One region of the Desulfotomaculum sp. genome, then DNA from elsewhere that is predicted to be linked to it. Evidence: riboswitches for the same ligand, from Rfam matches in the RefSeq annotation. Region 1 holds a riboswitch; the other holds the start of a gene.
What was found. A riboswitch is a leader RNA that binds a small molecule or an ion and turns the genes downstream of it on or off. The one in region 1 is predicted to bind cobalamin.
Positions count from the first base shown of each region.

Region 2: another riboswitch for cobalamin. It lies ahead of metE (5-methyltetrahydropteroyltriglutamate--homocysteine S-methyltransferase); the one in region 1 lies ahead of cobT (nicotinate-nucleotide--dimethylbenzimidazole phosphoribosyltransferase).

Region 1 is NZ_CEVWQM010000002.1:99,492-107,261, forward strand. It holds gene cbiD (cobalt-precorrin-5B (C(1))-methyltransferase CbiD) at 1-274, opposite strand, end outside; gene AC1U9Z_RS01550 (cobyrinic acid a,c-diamide synthase CobB) at 261-1,658, opposite strand; gene cobT (nicotinate-nucleotide--dimethylbenzimidazole phosphoribosyltransferase) at 1,776-2,831, opposite strand; cobalamin riboswitch at 3,000-3,181, opposite strand; cobalamin riboswitch at 3,306-3,487, shown strand; gene AC1U9Z_RS01560 (sirohydrochlorin cobaltochelatase) at 3,595-4,416, shown strand; gene AC1U9Z_RS01565 (energy-coupling factor ABC transporter permease) at 4,494-5,246, shown strand; gene AC1U9Z_RS01570 (energy-coupling factor ABC transporter substrate-binding protein) at 5,230-5,553, shown strand; gene cbiQ (cobalt ECF transporter T component CbiQ) at 5,513-6,319, shown strand; gene AC1U9Z_RS01580 (energy-coupling factor ABC transporter ATP-binding protein) at 6,319-7,182, shown strand; gene cobI (precorrin-2 C(20)-methyltransferase) at 7,186-7,770, shown strand, end outside.
Region 2 is NZ_CEVWQM010000033.1:29,466-37,235, reverse strand. It holds gene AC1U9Z_RS16030 (homocysteine biosynthesis protein) at 1-27, shown strand, start outside; gene AC1U9Z_RS16025 (NIL domain-containing protein) at 48-449, shown strand; gene AC1U9Z_RS16020 (UPF0280 family protein) at 451-1,194, shown strand; gene AC1U9Z_RS16015 (ferritin family protein) at 1,302-1,721, shown strand; gene metE (5-methyltetrahydropteroyltriglutamate--homocysteine S-methyltransferase) at 1,805-4,099, opposite strand; cobalamin riboswitch at 4,140-4,273, opposite strand; gene AC1U9Z_RS16005 (PRC-barrel domain-containing protein) at 4,474-5,484, opposite strand; gene AC1U9Z_RS16000 (50S ribosomal protein L25) at 5,599-6,231, shown strand; gene pth (aminoacyl-tRNA hydrolase) at 6,360-6,977, shown strand; gene AC1U9Z_RS15990 (hypothetical protein) at 7,117-7,536, shown strand; gene mfd (transcription-repair coupling factor) at 7,700-7,770, shown strand, end outside.

The DNA.
Region 1 (7,770 bases):
CTCCGGGTTGCAGCGACACTTCAGCCACAACCGTCATGCCGTGGGTCACATCTGGATCGTCACCGGCATCCTTCACCACGGAACCACGACAGAACGGATCTTCTTTGTCCACCCGGTCAATGTCTATTACGATCTGACCACCACCGGGTAGGGAAACAGAAACATTTTGGGCAATGATGCCCTTTACCAGGGCCATTGTCGCTGCCTTGGCCGCCGCTGCAGCACAGGTGCCGGTGGTAAAGCCAGATCTTAACTCCTTTTTACTTTCTTCCATGATTTACTCTCCGTACCCTGTATCGTTGGCAGGCCGCTAAAAAGTTTTGGGCCGCCCCAGGGTTATAGCGAAAATGAATGTGTACATAGGATGCCAGAATTTCCTTATGGGCATAGCCTTCACCACGGCCTTCCTTGCCACGTCCTCCGGTTAACTGATAGACATTCGATGCGGCAGGTAGATCCTCCATAATGGACCAATGAAACTCATGTCCTTTCAGGGTCATATCTGGTTCTCCCAACAAACAGGTTTTTGTTAACTTGGCCTGGACATAACCCAGGGCTGCCAGGCGCTGTCCCATTTTTACCCGAGCCGGTACCAGTCCTACCCCGGCAAAGGCTTGGCCGGCTAGATCCGTAATGCTTTCACACAGATACATAAACCCACCACACTCTGCATAAACGGGCATTGCTTGCCGGCTGCGCTCTACTAATTCATGCTTTAATAATTGATTAGCGGCTAACATGGGTAAAAATTGTTCGGGAAATCCTCCGCCAATATAGATGCCGTCTATATCCGGTGGCAACAGGGTATCCCTCAGGGGACTAAAAAATACTAATTCCGCCCCTAACTCTACAAGGTAATCAAGACTGTCTTGATAATAAAAATTAAAGGCTTCATCGCTAGCCACCGCTAACCTCACACCCTTAAAGGACTGTTGTACCGGCAGTATTTCACGATCTGTCAGCTCCGATGCCTGTTGGGCTAGAGTCAGCAGCCGTGTCACATCGATTTGTTCCTCAACTAACTGGGCCAGTGCTGTTAGGGTTTGGTTTAATTCCTTATTTTCTGCTGCGGGCAGCAGTCCCAAATGACGCTGGGGCATCACAATATCCCTTTGTTTGACCAATGCTCCCAGTAAAGGAATGCCCAGTTCCCCTTCCAACACCTGTTTAATAAATTGTCTATGACCCTCACTGCCTACTCCATTGGCAATAACGCCACAGACCTGTAAATTCGGATCAAAATTTTGGTAACCGCTAATTAGGGCCGCAGCACTGCGGGCCAACCCCTGGGCTGAAAAAACCAAAACCACCGGGGCCTTAATAATTTTGGCAACCTGGGCTGTACTGCCCCTTTCCCCTTGCCCTCTGGCCCCGTCAAATAAACCCATGACGCCTTCCACCAGGGAAAGATCCATTCCCTTGGCCCTTTTAATAAATAACTCATGCACTTTCTCCGGTGAGCCCATCCAACTGTCAAGGTTATGGGAAGTGACGCCAGCGGCTGCTTTGTGGAGGCCGGGATCGATATAATCAGGCCCTACTTTGAAGGGTTGTACCTTAATACCCCTCCGTCGGAAGGCTGACAGTAATCCCAGGGTGAGGGTAGTCTTTCCTACACCACTGTGGGTTCCGGCCAGAACAATTCTTGGTATTCTCATAGATTGCTCCTGTTTGAATATTCATACTTTTTAACGAGAGTTAGTAAAACAAATTATAGTATAAAATTTATGGCAATACAAGGAAAAGCAGCCAGGGTTTGGTTTCACCTTTTCTATCTATCCTTCACTAACTCCTGCTTCTGCGAAGGTAGCCATTTCGTTAATAATACGTAGCGCAGATTCGATAATGGGGAAAGCTAAGGCGGCACCTGTGCCCTCGCCCAATCTCATTTCCATATGCAGAATGGGTTTTAATTCTAACTTCTGCATCATATAACGGTGGCCTGGTTCTTCTGATACATGGGAGGCAAACATAAACCTACGGCTCAGAGGAGCCAGGGATTTGGCTAGCATTGCCGCTGCACCGGAGATAAACCCGTCCAGCACGACCGGAATTCCCTCTGCGGCACAACCCAAGATAACCCCCGCCATAGCACCTATTTCTAAGCCACCCACCTTGGCCAGCACATCTAGGCCATCCTTGGCATCGGGTTGATTTACCGCCAGCCCTTGCTTAATCACAGCGATCTTATGTTGCAGTCGTTGATCATCAATACCTGTGCCGCGACCAGTAATTTCCTCCGGGGCCACGCCTGTAAAAGCGGCTAAAATAGCGGCACTGGGCGTGGTATTGCCAATGCCCACCTCACCAATCCCAACCAGGGCCGGACGTTTTTTAACTTGCTGACTTAGAAGGGTGATACCAGCCTCCATGGATCGAATGGCATCATCCCTGCTCATGGCGGGACCGATGGCAAAATTATCTGTGCCGGATCTTACGCGACAGGAAATCAGACCTTCCCTTGCCAAGGGTGGTCCGGTAACCCCGACATCAGCCACCACAACCCTGGCACCAGCCTGACGGGCCAGTACATTGATACCTGCACCACCTTGCAGAAAATTGAAGATCATTTGAGGCGTTACTTCCTGAGGAAAGGCACTGACCCCTTCTGCCACTACCCCGTGATCTCCTGCTAAAACCAGTGATACCTTCTCCAGAGGAAGTTTCGGCAGAGGGGACCGCTGGATACCAGCCAACCGCCAGGCGATCTCCTCTAATATGCCCAGGCTGCCAGGTGGTTTGGTCAGTCTGTCTAACCTCTGTTTGGCCTGTTCTTCACAGGTCTGGTCCGGTAGTTGAATCCTGGCAAGTGTTTCAGTTAATAAAGACATTTTTTTACCTCCTTTATTTCAAATGGCCATGAGCCTTGGGCTTTTTTAGCCATCAGCCATCAACCATCTACCCATGTCATCCTTGCTGGTGCCGCTGGCAGGGTGAACTTGCCTGAAAAATAAAAAGTCCTCAGCCTTAATAGGCCGAGAACTTTTCCATCATTCTCAGAATTTGTATTTTTACAGGCAGGTCTCCTGACTTGCGGGTCATTGCCGGATACCCGCCTTCCCAACCCAAGGTCAGTGGCAAAATGGGTATTCGCTTACCGCTTACAGTGGCGGGACCGTTCGGGACTTGCACCCGATTCCCTATTCTCCCCTACCGGGGCACCTGGAAAAATTATACTCTTTAAAGGATTGTATCGTTTTTTTATGATTCTGACAATATATATTTTCTATGGCATAAGAAGGACTCGGTTTTTTACATGGGTTTTTATGGACATAATGGAATATATATGTTATGATGGCACCATAATTTAATACTTCGTGTTTGGTTCCCCCTATGGGGGCTTAAAAGGGAATCGGGTGCAAATCCCGAACGGTCCGGCCACTGTAAATGGCTAGTTTGTTTCAGTTTACACCACTGGTACTACTGGGAAGGTAGAAGCAAATTTTTATGCCTGAGTCAGGAGACCTGCCAAACAAAAAAACTGACCCTCCCGAGGAGAGGTAAGCAGTTAAACCGGGGTTTATCCTGGTTTTTTTGACTTGCCTTAACGTTTAATTAGTTAAGGTTTTTTATTTTGTAAAGGTGGTTATTGTAATGGAAAAAAAAGCTATTCTACTGGTAACCTTTGGCACCACTGTGGATCAAGCAACCGCTGCATTTAAAAAATTAGAGGATCAAGTCAGAGTAGTTTTCCCCGGTATCGAACTACGCTGGGCCTACACGGCAAAGAGTATTCGTGGGGTATTGGCCAAAAGAGGTATCCAGATAGACAGTCCGATTACTGCTTTGGCTAGGCTGCAGGATGAAGGCTATACCAGGGTAGTGGTACAGTCCGTGCATATCATACCAGGCATGGAATACTATGATCTGGTCAATGTGGTAGATAATATGTCTCACCTGCGAGGTATTTCCGGCAAGCAGTTTCAGAGTAAAATAGGTAAGTTTGGTTTTCATCAATTAACCCTGGGGGCGCCACTCCTTTATCATCTGACAGACTACCAGGAGGTTGTGGCCTGTATCAAGGATCTGGTTCCTGCGGACCCCCAACATGCTCTGGTACTGGTGGGTCATGGCAGTGATCATCATAGCTTTAGTGTCTACGGTTGCCTAAATGATATGCTGCGTCAAACCTATCCAAATGTTATCCTTGGTACCATTGAGGGTTATCCTTCATTAACGGATGTTAAGGCTGATCTTGCCAGGAAGGATTTTCAAAAGGTAACGCTCGTCCCCTTTATGAATATTGCCGGTGATCATGCCATCAATGATTTGGCCGGGTCTGAGCCAGATGCCTGGCAAAATGAATTGGCTCAAAACTATCCGGTAACAACTCTTCTCAAGGGCCTTTTGGAATTTGATAACATTGTGGAAATCTACATCAAGCATATACGACAGGCCTATGAACTTCTTAACTAGTTAGAAAACCAGTGCTAAAACAGGCAAGCGATATGTCAAAATATTGGGAAAATTGTATTAAAGGGGGACTTAGAACCATGAAATATCGGGTTACTTCACTTTGGGTCGTTTTCTGCTTATTATTCCTTACTCCTAATGCCGCCTATGCGATGCATATTGCCGAGGGTTTTCTACCTGCCGGTTGGTGCTTATTCTGGTTGGCCCTATCGGCTCCCTTTGTTATCTGGGGACTTCGCTCCATTCGCAAAACTTTACAGGCAAACCCAAATCTAAAAATGCTGCTGGGTTTGGCGGGGGCCTTTGTGTTTGTTCTTTCCGCTTTAAAAATCCCTTCGGTCACAGGCAGTTGTTCTCACCCCACCGGTGTGGGACTGGGTGCCATTTTGTTTGGTCCCGCCGTGATGAGTGTTCTAGGTTGTATTGTTTTGTTATTTCAGGCTTTATTATTGGCCCACGGTGGGATAACAACCCTTGGTGCCAATGTGTTTTCCATGGGTATTGTGGGTCCCTTCGTATCTTTTGGCATTTACCAACTGTTAAAGAAGCGGAATGCGAAGGTTGCGGTGTTTTTGGCTGCTTCATTGGGTGATATGGCGACCTACATGGTTACCTCCCTCCAATTGACCTTGGCATTCCCCGACAGTACGGGCGGTTATTTAATTTCTTTTTATAAGTTCATGAGCATTTTTGGTATTACCCAACTTCCATTAGCCATAACAGAAGGATTATTGACTGTATTTGTTTTTAGCTTACTGTACAATTACAAGGAAGAATTTCTGCCCGGGCTAATCAAAAACGAAAGGAGCGGTCCCTATGATTTCGTCAAGTAATAACCCTTCTTCCAATCGGTCCTTAAACTGGGTACTTTTAGGTATTGTGGTCCTATTGCTCATTATACCCCTTATTTTCTTGCCCGAAGCAGGATTTGAAGGTGCCGATGGACAAATTGAAACCGTGATTAGCCAGGTAAATCAGGACTACCAACCCTGGTTTGAACCATTCTGGGAACCACCGAGTGGGGAAATTGAGAGCTTACTTTTTGCTCTTCAGGCAGCAATAGGTGCCGGAGTAATTTGTTATATTATCGGTTTCTGGAATGGCAAAAGAAAGGCGGCAAAAAAATCAAGTGCTGCTTGATCGATTTTCCTATAACAGTCCCTTAGGGCAAGTACACCCGGTGGAAAAAACATTTTTTGCCATTGTCAATATGATTATTTGTATCTTAGCGAATTCGGCTATTATATCTTTTCTAGTTTTGGTTCTAATGGCAGGAGGCACTACTTTCATGGGGAAAGTGCCTCTGCGTTTTTATTTAAAGCTCCTGTTACTGCCCATTACCTTCCTCTCCTTAGGAAGCTTAAGTATTGCTGTAACAACCATAAACCCAACGGATATGGTCATTTGTCAGTGGAGCTTACTGGGTTACCCCCTAGGTATAACAACCGAAAGCTTGCATACTTCCCTTATGGTCTTTACCAAATCCTTGGCCTGTTCCTCCTGTTTGTTTTTTTTAATCCTTACCACATCGATGCTGGATATCATTGATCTGTTACGAAAGCTCAGGATCCCAGAGTTATTTCTGGAACTGATGCTATTAATCTATCGTTTTTTATTTGTACTCTGGGACAGCGGGCAAAAAACATATCTTGCCCAATCCGCCCGGTTGGGTTATTCCTCTGGTAAAAAAGGTTTGCATTCCATGAGCATGTTGGTCAGTGGCCTGCTGCTGCAATCTCTCCGCCGCTCCAGGGAACTTACCTTAGCCCTGGAAGCAAGGGGGTATAATGGTTCCTTACAAGTTTTAGCCAGGGATTATACCTACTCCACAAGAAATATTACGATTATTTGCTTTATTGAAATACTGTTATTATTGGTAGCATATAAAGGCGGGAGTATTATATAATGACAGACATTATTCTGGAAACATGCAATCTCCGTTGTCAGTATCCCGATGGAACCATCGCCCTGCAGGATATCTCCATTACTATTAAAAAGGGTAAAAAAATTGCTTTATTAGGTACGAATGGTGCAGGAAAATCCACTTTGCTGCTGCATTTAATTGCACTTATAAAGCCAACCTCAGGAAAAATCTTTTTCCAGGGTAAGGAACTGCACTACAACCGTTCTTCCTTAGCTAATTTGCGCAGCCGAGTTGGTCTTGTTTTCCAGGATCCTGAAAGTCAGCTATTTGCACCCAGTGTACGTCAGGAGGTATCCTTTGGCCCAATAAATTTGGGTTTGGCCAAGAAACAAGTGGAGGAACGGGTATTTAGCTCCCTTGAACTAAGCGGCATCCCTCATTTAGTTGACAAGCCAGTACATTTGCTAAGCTATGGCCAGAAAAAGTTGGTATCCATTGCCGCTGTTTTAGCCATGAAGCCGGAGTTACTGATCCTGGATGAACCAACTGCCTCATTGGACCCGCATAACTCAAAGGAAATCATGCAGCTACTAAATACACTCAATCAGAAAGGCATGTCCGTTCTTCTGGTGACTCACAATGTGGAAGAAGCCTATGGCTTTGCAGACGAAATTATTTTAATGAACAACGGGCTGATCACTGGCCAGGGGGCCCCGGAAATTATCTTGTCCCAGGATGAATTATTGGCAGACAACCACCTTACCAAACCAATTGTTTTAGAAATATTCAATTCCTTACAACTGGCAGGGCATCTGCCAAAAAACCTGCCTATTCCCCGCAGCCGGCAGGCTTTAATGGATTTGATTCAGAATAATACCCCTATACAAGATAATAATGGGAGGTAAAGCATGAAAGGTATATTCTATGGCATTGGCGTAGGTCCCGGTGACCCGGAATTGATTACACTAAAGGCCGTACATATCTTAAAAGAGGTGGCGGTGGTTATTGCCCCTCGCCCCAATGCACGGGCTGCTAGCACAGCCCTTCGTATTGCACGTCCCCACATTAAAGAGGATACCGAGATCCTGGAATTAACCTTCCCCATGGTGGATGATGAGCTGGAATTAAACGAGGCCTGGGAAAACAACATGTTAACCATTCTGGATCTTTTGCAGGCTGGCAAAGGGGTAGCCTTTTTGACCCTGGGCGATCCCATGCTTTATAGTACATACATCTATATTTATCGGTTATTGGCAAAACATCAGGTGGCAATACAAACAATTCCCGGTATTACTTCCTTTGCCGCTTCGGCCAGTCGGGTTGGCTTTCCCTTAGCAGAAGGGAATGAGATACTCACCATCATCCCCGCCACCTGCCAGGCTGAAAAGCTAAGCCAAGCCTTAGCCTTGGCCGATAATGTAGTGCTCATGAAGGTTTCCCGAAATACCTCTAAGCTAATCAATGAAATGTCTGATCACGATTTATTGGATCAG
Region 2 (7,770 bases), on a different contig from region 1:
GCCGGTAAACCCTTGGAGATTAAGTAATGGAAGGAGTGTCGAACAAGATGTCGCCTCATAAAATTGTTTTGCGTTTTACAGCAGCAACCTCTGATCAACCGATCATCTACCACCTAGTGAAGGATTATGACCTGGTGGTAAATATTCTCAAGGCACAAATTAATCCTCACCTCGAAGGGACGCTTGTTTTGGACCTTTGGGGGGAAAGATATGAGGAGGGCATCGAGTATCTGCGTCAACAGGGCATTTCGGTGCATCCCCTTAATCAGGAAGTGGTTCGCAATGATGATCGTTGCATAAGTTGCGGGGCTTGCACAGGTCACTGTCCTGCCGGGGCACTCTTTATAGACCGCCCCTCCATGGAAGTACAGTTTGATGGGAACAAATGCGTAGTGTGCTTACAATGCTTAAAAGTATGTCCGGTTCGGGCGATGGAGGTAAGAATATAACATGGATTATACCGAGCGCACCTATCGTGAGTTGCATCGACAGGGAGACCTGATCCATTTCCAGGTAGGAGTTAAAGAGACAGATCTGGATATAGGTGTGCGGCGGGACCGTTTTACCCCCCAGTTGATCGGCTGGGTGGAAAAACTAATAAAAGAGCAACGCTTACTTTTGGCGGAATATATTAAAGGAGATCCTGTTTTTCGAACCACACTGGAACCTCACACCCTTTTGCCAGGGGCCCCGGAGATTGCCGTAGATATGGCGAAAGCGGCCCAATTGGCGGGAGTTGGCCCCATGGCTGCTGTGGCAGGTGCATTTTCCCAGGTGGTGGGGAAAGCCTTGGCCCGTCGCTCCCGGGATGTCGTGGTGGAAAACGGAGGGGATATCTTTATTAAATCCTCCCTTACACGAAGGGTAGGGGTTTTTGCTGGGACCTCCCCCTTTAGCAATAAAATTGCCCTGGAAATTCAACCCGGGCAAACCCCATTGGGGATTTGCACCTCCTCTGGCACGGTGGGTCATTCCCTAAGCTTTGGCAAATCCGATGCAGTGATTATTTTATCTGCCTCAACAACCCTGGCCGATGCAGTGGCCACTGCGGCGGGCAATTATGTGCAAAGCGAAGAGGATGTCCAAAGGGCGGTGGATTTTGCTGCCTCGGTTAAGGGGATATTCGGTGCTGTAGCCATCAAAGGAGAAAAGCTGGCGGCCTGGGGGCAGATCAAATTGGTGCCGATGGGCTAGGGGTATATTTATTCTATTGCAAGAAAAATTCAATAATTTTGTCATGGAAAAATTCCCCTATATAGTTTACAATGGGGTAAAGATAATAACTAAAGGGGGTTATGGTTTTGCAATTAACAATTAATGACGTTTTAGATGTAGCCATTAAATCGGAGGAGAGCAGCTATAAATTTTACAATGCAATGGCAGCCAAGGCAAAGCTGGCAGAAACCGAGAAGGTATTAAAGAAATTAGCTCAGGATGAAAAGGATCATTTAGATTACCTGCTCTGGTTAAAATCCGGTGAACCGATCAATGAACAAGTCTATTTTGATGGCTTTGAGGAAGCCGGCGAATTAAACCCGGAAATGACCCCGAAGGAAGTTTTAGCCATTGCCATACAGCGGGAAGATGCCGCAGCTAAAATGTACAATCAGATGGCAGATATTTTTAAAGCACAACAGGATAAGAAGTTTATCTTTGAACGGATGGCCAGAGAAGAAGGACACCACAGTGCAGCCGTGGCAAAGTTAATGGAAGAGTTTTAAGCAAAAACAGGTTTCCCCGACGGGGAAACCTGTTTTTTAAATATAATCATTACTAAATTAAATTTTATTTTAAGTAAGGTCCGTTAAACAAGCATCAGCATTTGTAATCCTGACCGAATATGATGTGCTGCCATGGTCATATTCGTTAAACTTTCTCTTACCTCATCCCACTTACGAGTTTTGAGGCCGCAGTCAGGGTTAATCCACAGTTTGGACGGAGGCAAAACCCACATTAATTGTCTGATTTTCTCTTCCAGTTCCTCTGTGGAGGGAACCCTGGGAGAGTGAATATCATAAATGCCGGGTCCAATTTCTTTATCATATCCTTGGGCCGAAAAAACAGCCAACAGTTTATTACCGCTTCTTGAGGTTTCAATGGTAATAACATCGGCATCCATTTTCTCGATGGTATGGATAATATCATTGAAATCGCTAGAGCACATATGGGTATGGATCTGCGTTTCTAAGGCAGCCGAACTAACAGCCAATTTAAACGATTTAACAGCCCAATTTTCATAATAAGCAACTTTTTCTTTTCGTAGGGGATACCCTTCTTTGAGTGCGGCTTCGTCAACCTGAATAATCTTGATGCCAGCATTTTGAAGATCATGAATCTCATCCCGAATGGCCAAGGCAATTTGTTCACAGACAGCAGATCGTTCGATATCATTTCGACAAAAGGACCCATTAAGAATGGTTATAGGTCCGGTTAACATTCCCTTGACAATTTTATTGGTTTTGCTTTGGGCATATCGGATTGTATGAATGGTCATTGGTTTTGGTCTGCTGACATCCCCATAGATAATTGGAGGTTTTACACAACGGCTGCCATAGCTTTGCACCCAGCCATTTTTTGTGAGAATAAAACCTAAGAGTTGTTCACCAAAGTACTCCACCATGTCATTTCTTTCTGGTTCGCCATGTACCAAAACATCCAGCCCAATATCCAGTTGAAATTGTATGCAGGTATCAATGTGTTTTTTAATTCCTTTATCATATTCTGCTTGAGAAATAATGTTATTTTTAAAATCCCGTCTCAGTTTCCTAATCTCATTGGTTTGAGGAAAACTTCCAATGGTTGTTGTCGGAAGCAGAGGAAGATTGAGTATTCTCCGCTGAATGTCATTCCTGTCGTTAAAAGAGCCTACTCGTTCCTTTTTTTCAATGCAACATACTCTCCCTCGAACCAGAGGGTTTATTGCTTTAGGTGATTGTTGTTTTGTTATAAATATACGTTGATTATCTTTTAAAATGGATGGGTGGTCCTCAGAATCCCTTTCAATAAAAAATAACTTGGCAAGATCCGATAGTTCTTCAAGTTTTTCCCGGGCAAAACTCAGCCATGACTTAATCTCTTTGTCTAGCTGGTTCTCATGTTCCAAAGAATAAGGAACATGTAATAGAGAACAGGTGGTGGAAAGGATGATATCTTCCCTTTTTACATGTTTTTCTATATTTTCAAGTAAAGTCAAGGTACTTCGATAGTCATTTCTCCAAATATTTCTTCCGTCGACAATGCCTGCAATTAGTTTTTTACCGTTCAGGCAATTCAGAATTTTTAGATTTTCCGGTCCGTATAGAAAATCCAGTCCGATACCATAAATCGGAATATCAAACAGTGTTTTTACGGCTTCCACCGCATGATCAAAATAAGTCATGACGATCAGTCTAAGCCTGCTATCCACGTTGGCTAATTCTTTATAGGATAAGTAAAACAGTTCAAGGATTCTTTTGTCCAGATCCTTTACGACGATTGGTTCGTCAAATTGAATGTATACTTCATCATCAAGAAAAGCCATTTTCTTAAGCAGAGAAACGTAACAAGGCAAAATTCTTTGGAGTAGTTCCAAGGTATCCGGATTACGATCAACACGTTTGGAAAGAGATAAAAAGGTTATGGGTCCGATCAAATTAATTTTTGTGCGGATGCCATATTCTTTTGCTTCTAAATACTCATTGATTATTTTATCTGCATTTAATGAGAAGTCCATGGTATCGGAAAGTTCCGGGACAATGTAGTGATAATTGGTATTAAACCACTTCATCATTTCCAGCGCCACAGCGTTACTCGTTCCGCGGGCCATAGCAAAATAAAGCTCTTGTTCGTTGTGGATGGTACGAAATCTTTCCGGTATTGCATTTAACATCATTGCTGTATCGAGCATGTTATCATACAAACTAAAATCATTGCTGCTAATAAAAGAGATACCAGCCTCTTTTTGATGTAACCAGTGTCTTCGACGTAATTTTCTTGCCCGATCGGCAAGCTCTGCAAAACGGATTTTTTGATCCCAATAATGTTCAAGGGCTTTTTTCAGTTCTCTCTGTTCGCCGATTCTCGGAAAACCGACTACATAAGTGGCTGCTCCTGTGTACAAAGTAATTCCTCCTTTTTTGTTTGCGCGACAAAAAATTAGCAAATTACCATGGTACTCGGACTCCGGATTTGCCAAAACAGCCTTCCGTTACCGTAGCGCGACTGTGTCCGATTCTCACGGACTTCCCCATTTGCGGTAATTTGATTAATAATTATAGAGTATCCTACAATGTTTGTCTATACATTGATAGTATGCTGCCTTCGAATAAATTCACCTGCCTTGGGCTAAAGAAAGGTGTCTGAGCTTCAGTTTTGCGCTGAAGATCAGACACCTTTTCGTGTTAGCTGTCAGCCCTTAACCTTTTAGGCCCAAGGCTCATGGCCCAGGGACCTAATTAGCCTTGCAACTATCAAATACAGCAAGAAAGCGGAGGACTACTCTTTTTTAATCTCTGTATTTTCTTCTGGTACGATGGGCTCCTCGATCGCTTCTTGTTCATCCCCGCTTTCATCCTCGCTGGGATTTTCTTCGCGGGGTAAAGCACCGGGGGGTAATTCATGGATTTCAACGAGATCTTCTATCTGTTCAACACGGGTTAATTCCTCGGTCTGGCGTGGTAGTGAGCCTGGCGGTAAATCTTGAATAACAACCTCGTCCTGGATAACCTCTTGGCGGTTTAAGGCTTCTTCCTCTGATCTTAGGGTGCCTGCCGGCAAATCATGAATGACAACATCGTCTTCGATGGGGTCGTCTTTACTTTTTCTCTTAACCCGTTCACGTAGCGTTTCTCCGAGATCTTTCGTTTTGCTTTCAATTTCCTCCACCTTTTTGCTGCTTATTTCTTTCGTTAACGTACTAATTTCCTTGGTTTTTTGTACCGTGCTTTCCCAGATGTGATTTGTACTGTCTTTGAGCTGTTTAACGGTTTCGTGTAAACCGCCATCAACTTTAACCAAGTTTTCTAAGGCATCCACGGACGTTACAACTAATTCTTTACCAATGGTCTTAACAAAGGCAATTTCCATAAAGGATTTACCTTTAAATAGGCTGTTTAAAAAGTTGCCGCTAATCTCCAGGCCAACGATTTGACCACTTATTTCATCAACATAAAACTCATCTACTTCCCCGAGATCGGAACCATTTTCTGCGATAACTTTGCTGCCGATGATGTTAATTCTTTCTTTGTAAAGCTTTAAAATGTCTGGCAGGCTGGTACCCTTTTCAACGATTGCTCCTTGATCAATGGTGATGGCATCGGCACCTACGCTGCGTACTTTACCATAAGGAGCAAATTTTTGATCTTTAAACCAACCTTTTTGCTCTATAATTAGGGCGGCTATCCTTTGCTGAAACGGATCTACAACTAACCCCTTGACTGCACCCATTTCCTGGCCCTCGGCAAGACTGATGATCGGCATACCAATAAATTTTTTGCTCTTGCGCATTATTAGGCCCCCCTTTACATCAAACTCATTATATTGATCTTTATGCCCTGGCATTGTTTGATATGACCAAAAATAGGGAATAATAGGGACATATTTAGTTGGGAGGGTAATTTTATGACAGGTTCAAGGTTAAATGCAACTGTGAGAGAAACAGATACAAAATCGATTGCTAAGCAAATTAGAAAAAGCGGTGGTGTTCCCGGTGTAGTTTATGGCAAAGAAATGGGGTCCATGAGTATTTCCGTTGACGCCAAAGATTTAAAGAAAATTCTTAGTTCTGGAACCGGACGAAACACGCTTATTAATATGAGTGTAAACGGTGGCAAACAGACTGTAATGGTAAAGAGTTTACAGATGGATCCGGTGGATCGCACGATAAGGCATGTGGATTTTCAGCAAGTTTCTATAGACTCCAAAATTAAGACGGTCGTTCCCATTCAGTTGGTAGGTACTCCCAAGGGTGTCGCATTGGGTGGAGTAATTCAGCATGATTTGCGTAGTGCGGAAATTGAATGCCTGCCCAATGAAATACCGGAAGCAATTAAGGTAGATATTAGCGGTTTAGAAATTGGTGATGTCATCTCGGTAAGTGAGTTAAACGTGCCTGCGGCTGTTCGGATTTTAGATCATCAACACACAACCGTGGTAGGTTTAGCCACCATGAAGGCACCGGAGCCAGCCGGCCAGCCAGAGGTGCCACCGGAACCTGAACAGGAGGCTAAAGCTAAAACGATTGAAAAGGAATAAACGAGACGATTTGATTGAATTGCTAAAGGAATGGGTTATCCCTAGAATGACACGGGATAACCCTTCTTTCTATTGCCTTGATACAAAAGCTGGGGTAAAATACCTTCGATAAGGGAGGTAAGTGTTGAATGAAATTAATTGTGGGCTTGGGAAATCCCGGTGGAGAATATGCCCAAACCAGACATAATATCGGGTTTATGGTTGTTGATGAATTGGCAGCTAGTTTGGGTGTCAGGGCGGAAAAGAAGCAGCACAAGGCTTTGCTTGGCCAAGTTAATATTGGGCCAGAAAAGGTCATCCTGGCGAAGCCTCAAACCTTTATGAATCTAAGCGGCCAGTCTGTGGTTGCCTTGATGAATTGGTATAAACTAGCCCTAGAGGATTTACTGGTTATTGTGGACGATATGGATTTACCCCCAGGGACTTTGCGTATTCGCAAAAATGGTAGTGCCGGTGGACAAAGGGGCTTACAAAATATTATTGAGTTATTGGGCACCCAGGATTTTGCCCGCATGAGGGTTGGCATTGGGCGGTCTGCCTATGGGGCTGTGGGTCATGTGTTGGGTAAAATCAGCGAGGAAGAGGCCAAGTCCATTGGGCCGGCGATTGAGACTGCTGTTGAGGCGGTGAGGGTTTGGGTATTGGAAGGGACTTCGGTGGTTATGAATAGGTATAATAAGAAGGCTAAGACTAAGAAGAAGGAAGAAGAGCAATCGGAGGCACAGGGAAGTTCCCAGGTAGAGTAGTTTGGTTGCGGGGTTGGTGTGGGGGGGATAACGATAGCACCTGCTAGTATGGAGGGGTATCTTCCCTATGTACTTATAAGGCCTAGGGCCATTTTGCTATTGTCGTGCTGTCTAGGAAAAAGCAGAGGTGTCTTCTACAATGACAGATATTGCACCACTTAATTACATAGCTGCATCCTTGTTAGCCGCCGGAGTTTCGTGGGTAATCAACGGGTGGGTAATCAATTCCTTAGGTGGGCGGGGGATTGCTTTTTTGACACCGTTGGTGGAGGAATTGGCTAAGACTCTGGGGGCAGTTATGCTGGGGGCAGCTCTGGTTTATACGCACATCGGTTTTGGTGTGGTGGAGGCTTTGGTGGAAATGAAACGCAGGGGTGCAAGGGGAGTTGGGGCGGCTGGGATGGCGGTGGCGGCCCATGGGTTATTTGGTTTGTTGACGGCGAGGGTTTATGCGGTGAGTAATTTATTGGCAGCTTTGTTTGTGACGTATCTGGTACATACCGCCTGGAATTGGTTCATACTATACTATAGTAAACAAACCAGCTTGACGAGGGAATAATGACGGAGTATAATTGGCCAACATAGGAAAGTAGGAAAAGTTTATCTTTTTGCCTGGTGGAATAAGGGAGCCCCTTAGGTCCAGCCGGGCTGAAGCTATTTTCTGTACTTTATTTAGTTACCGAAATAAAATAGTCCCCCAGGGGCATGATTCAGGAGATAAAATGAACGGATTATTACGGCCGTTGGAGTTAACAATTGAATATCAAAACTTACTGCAGGGATTGGCGAAGGG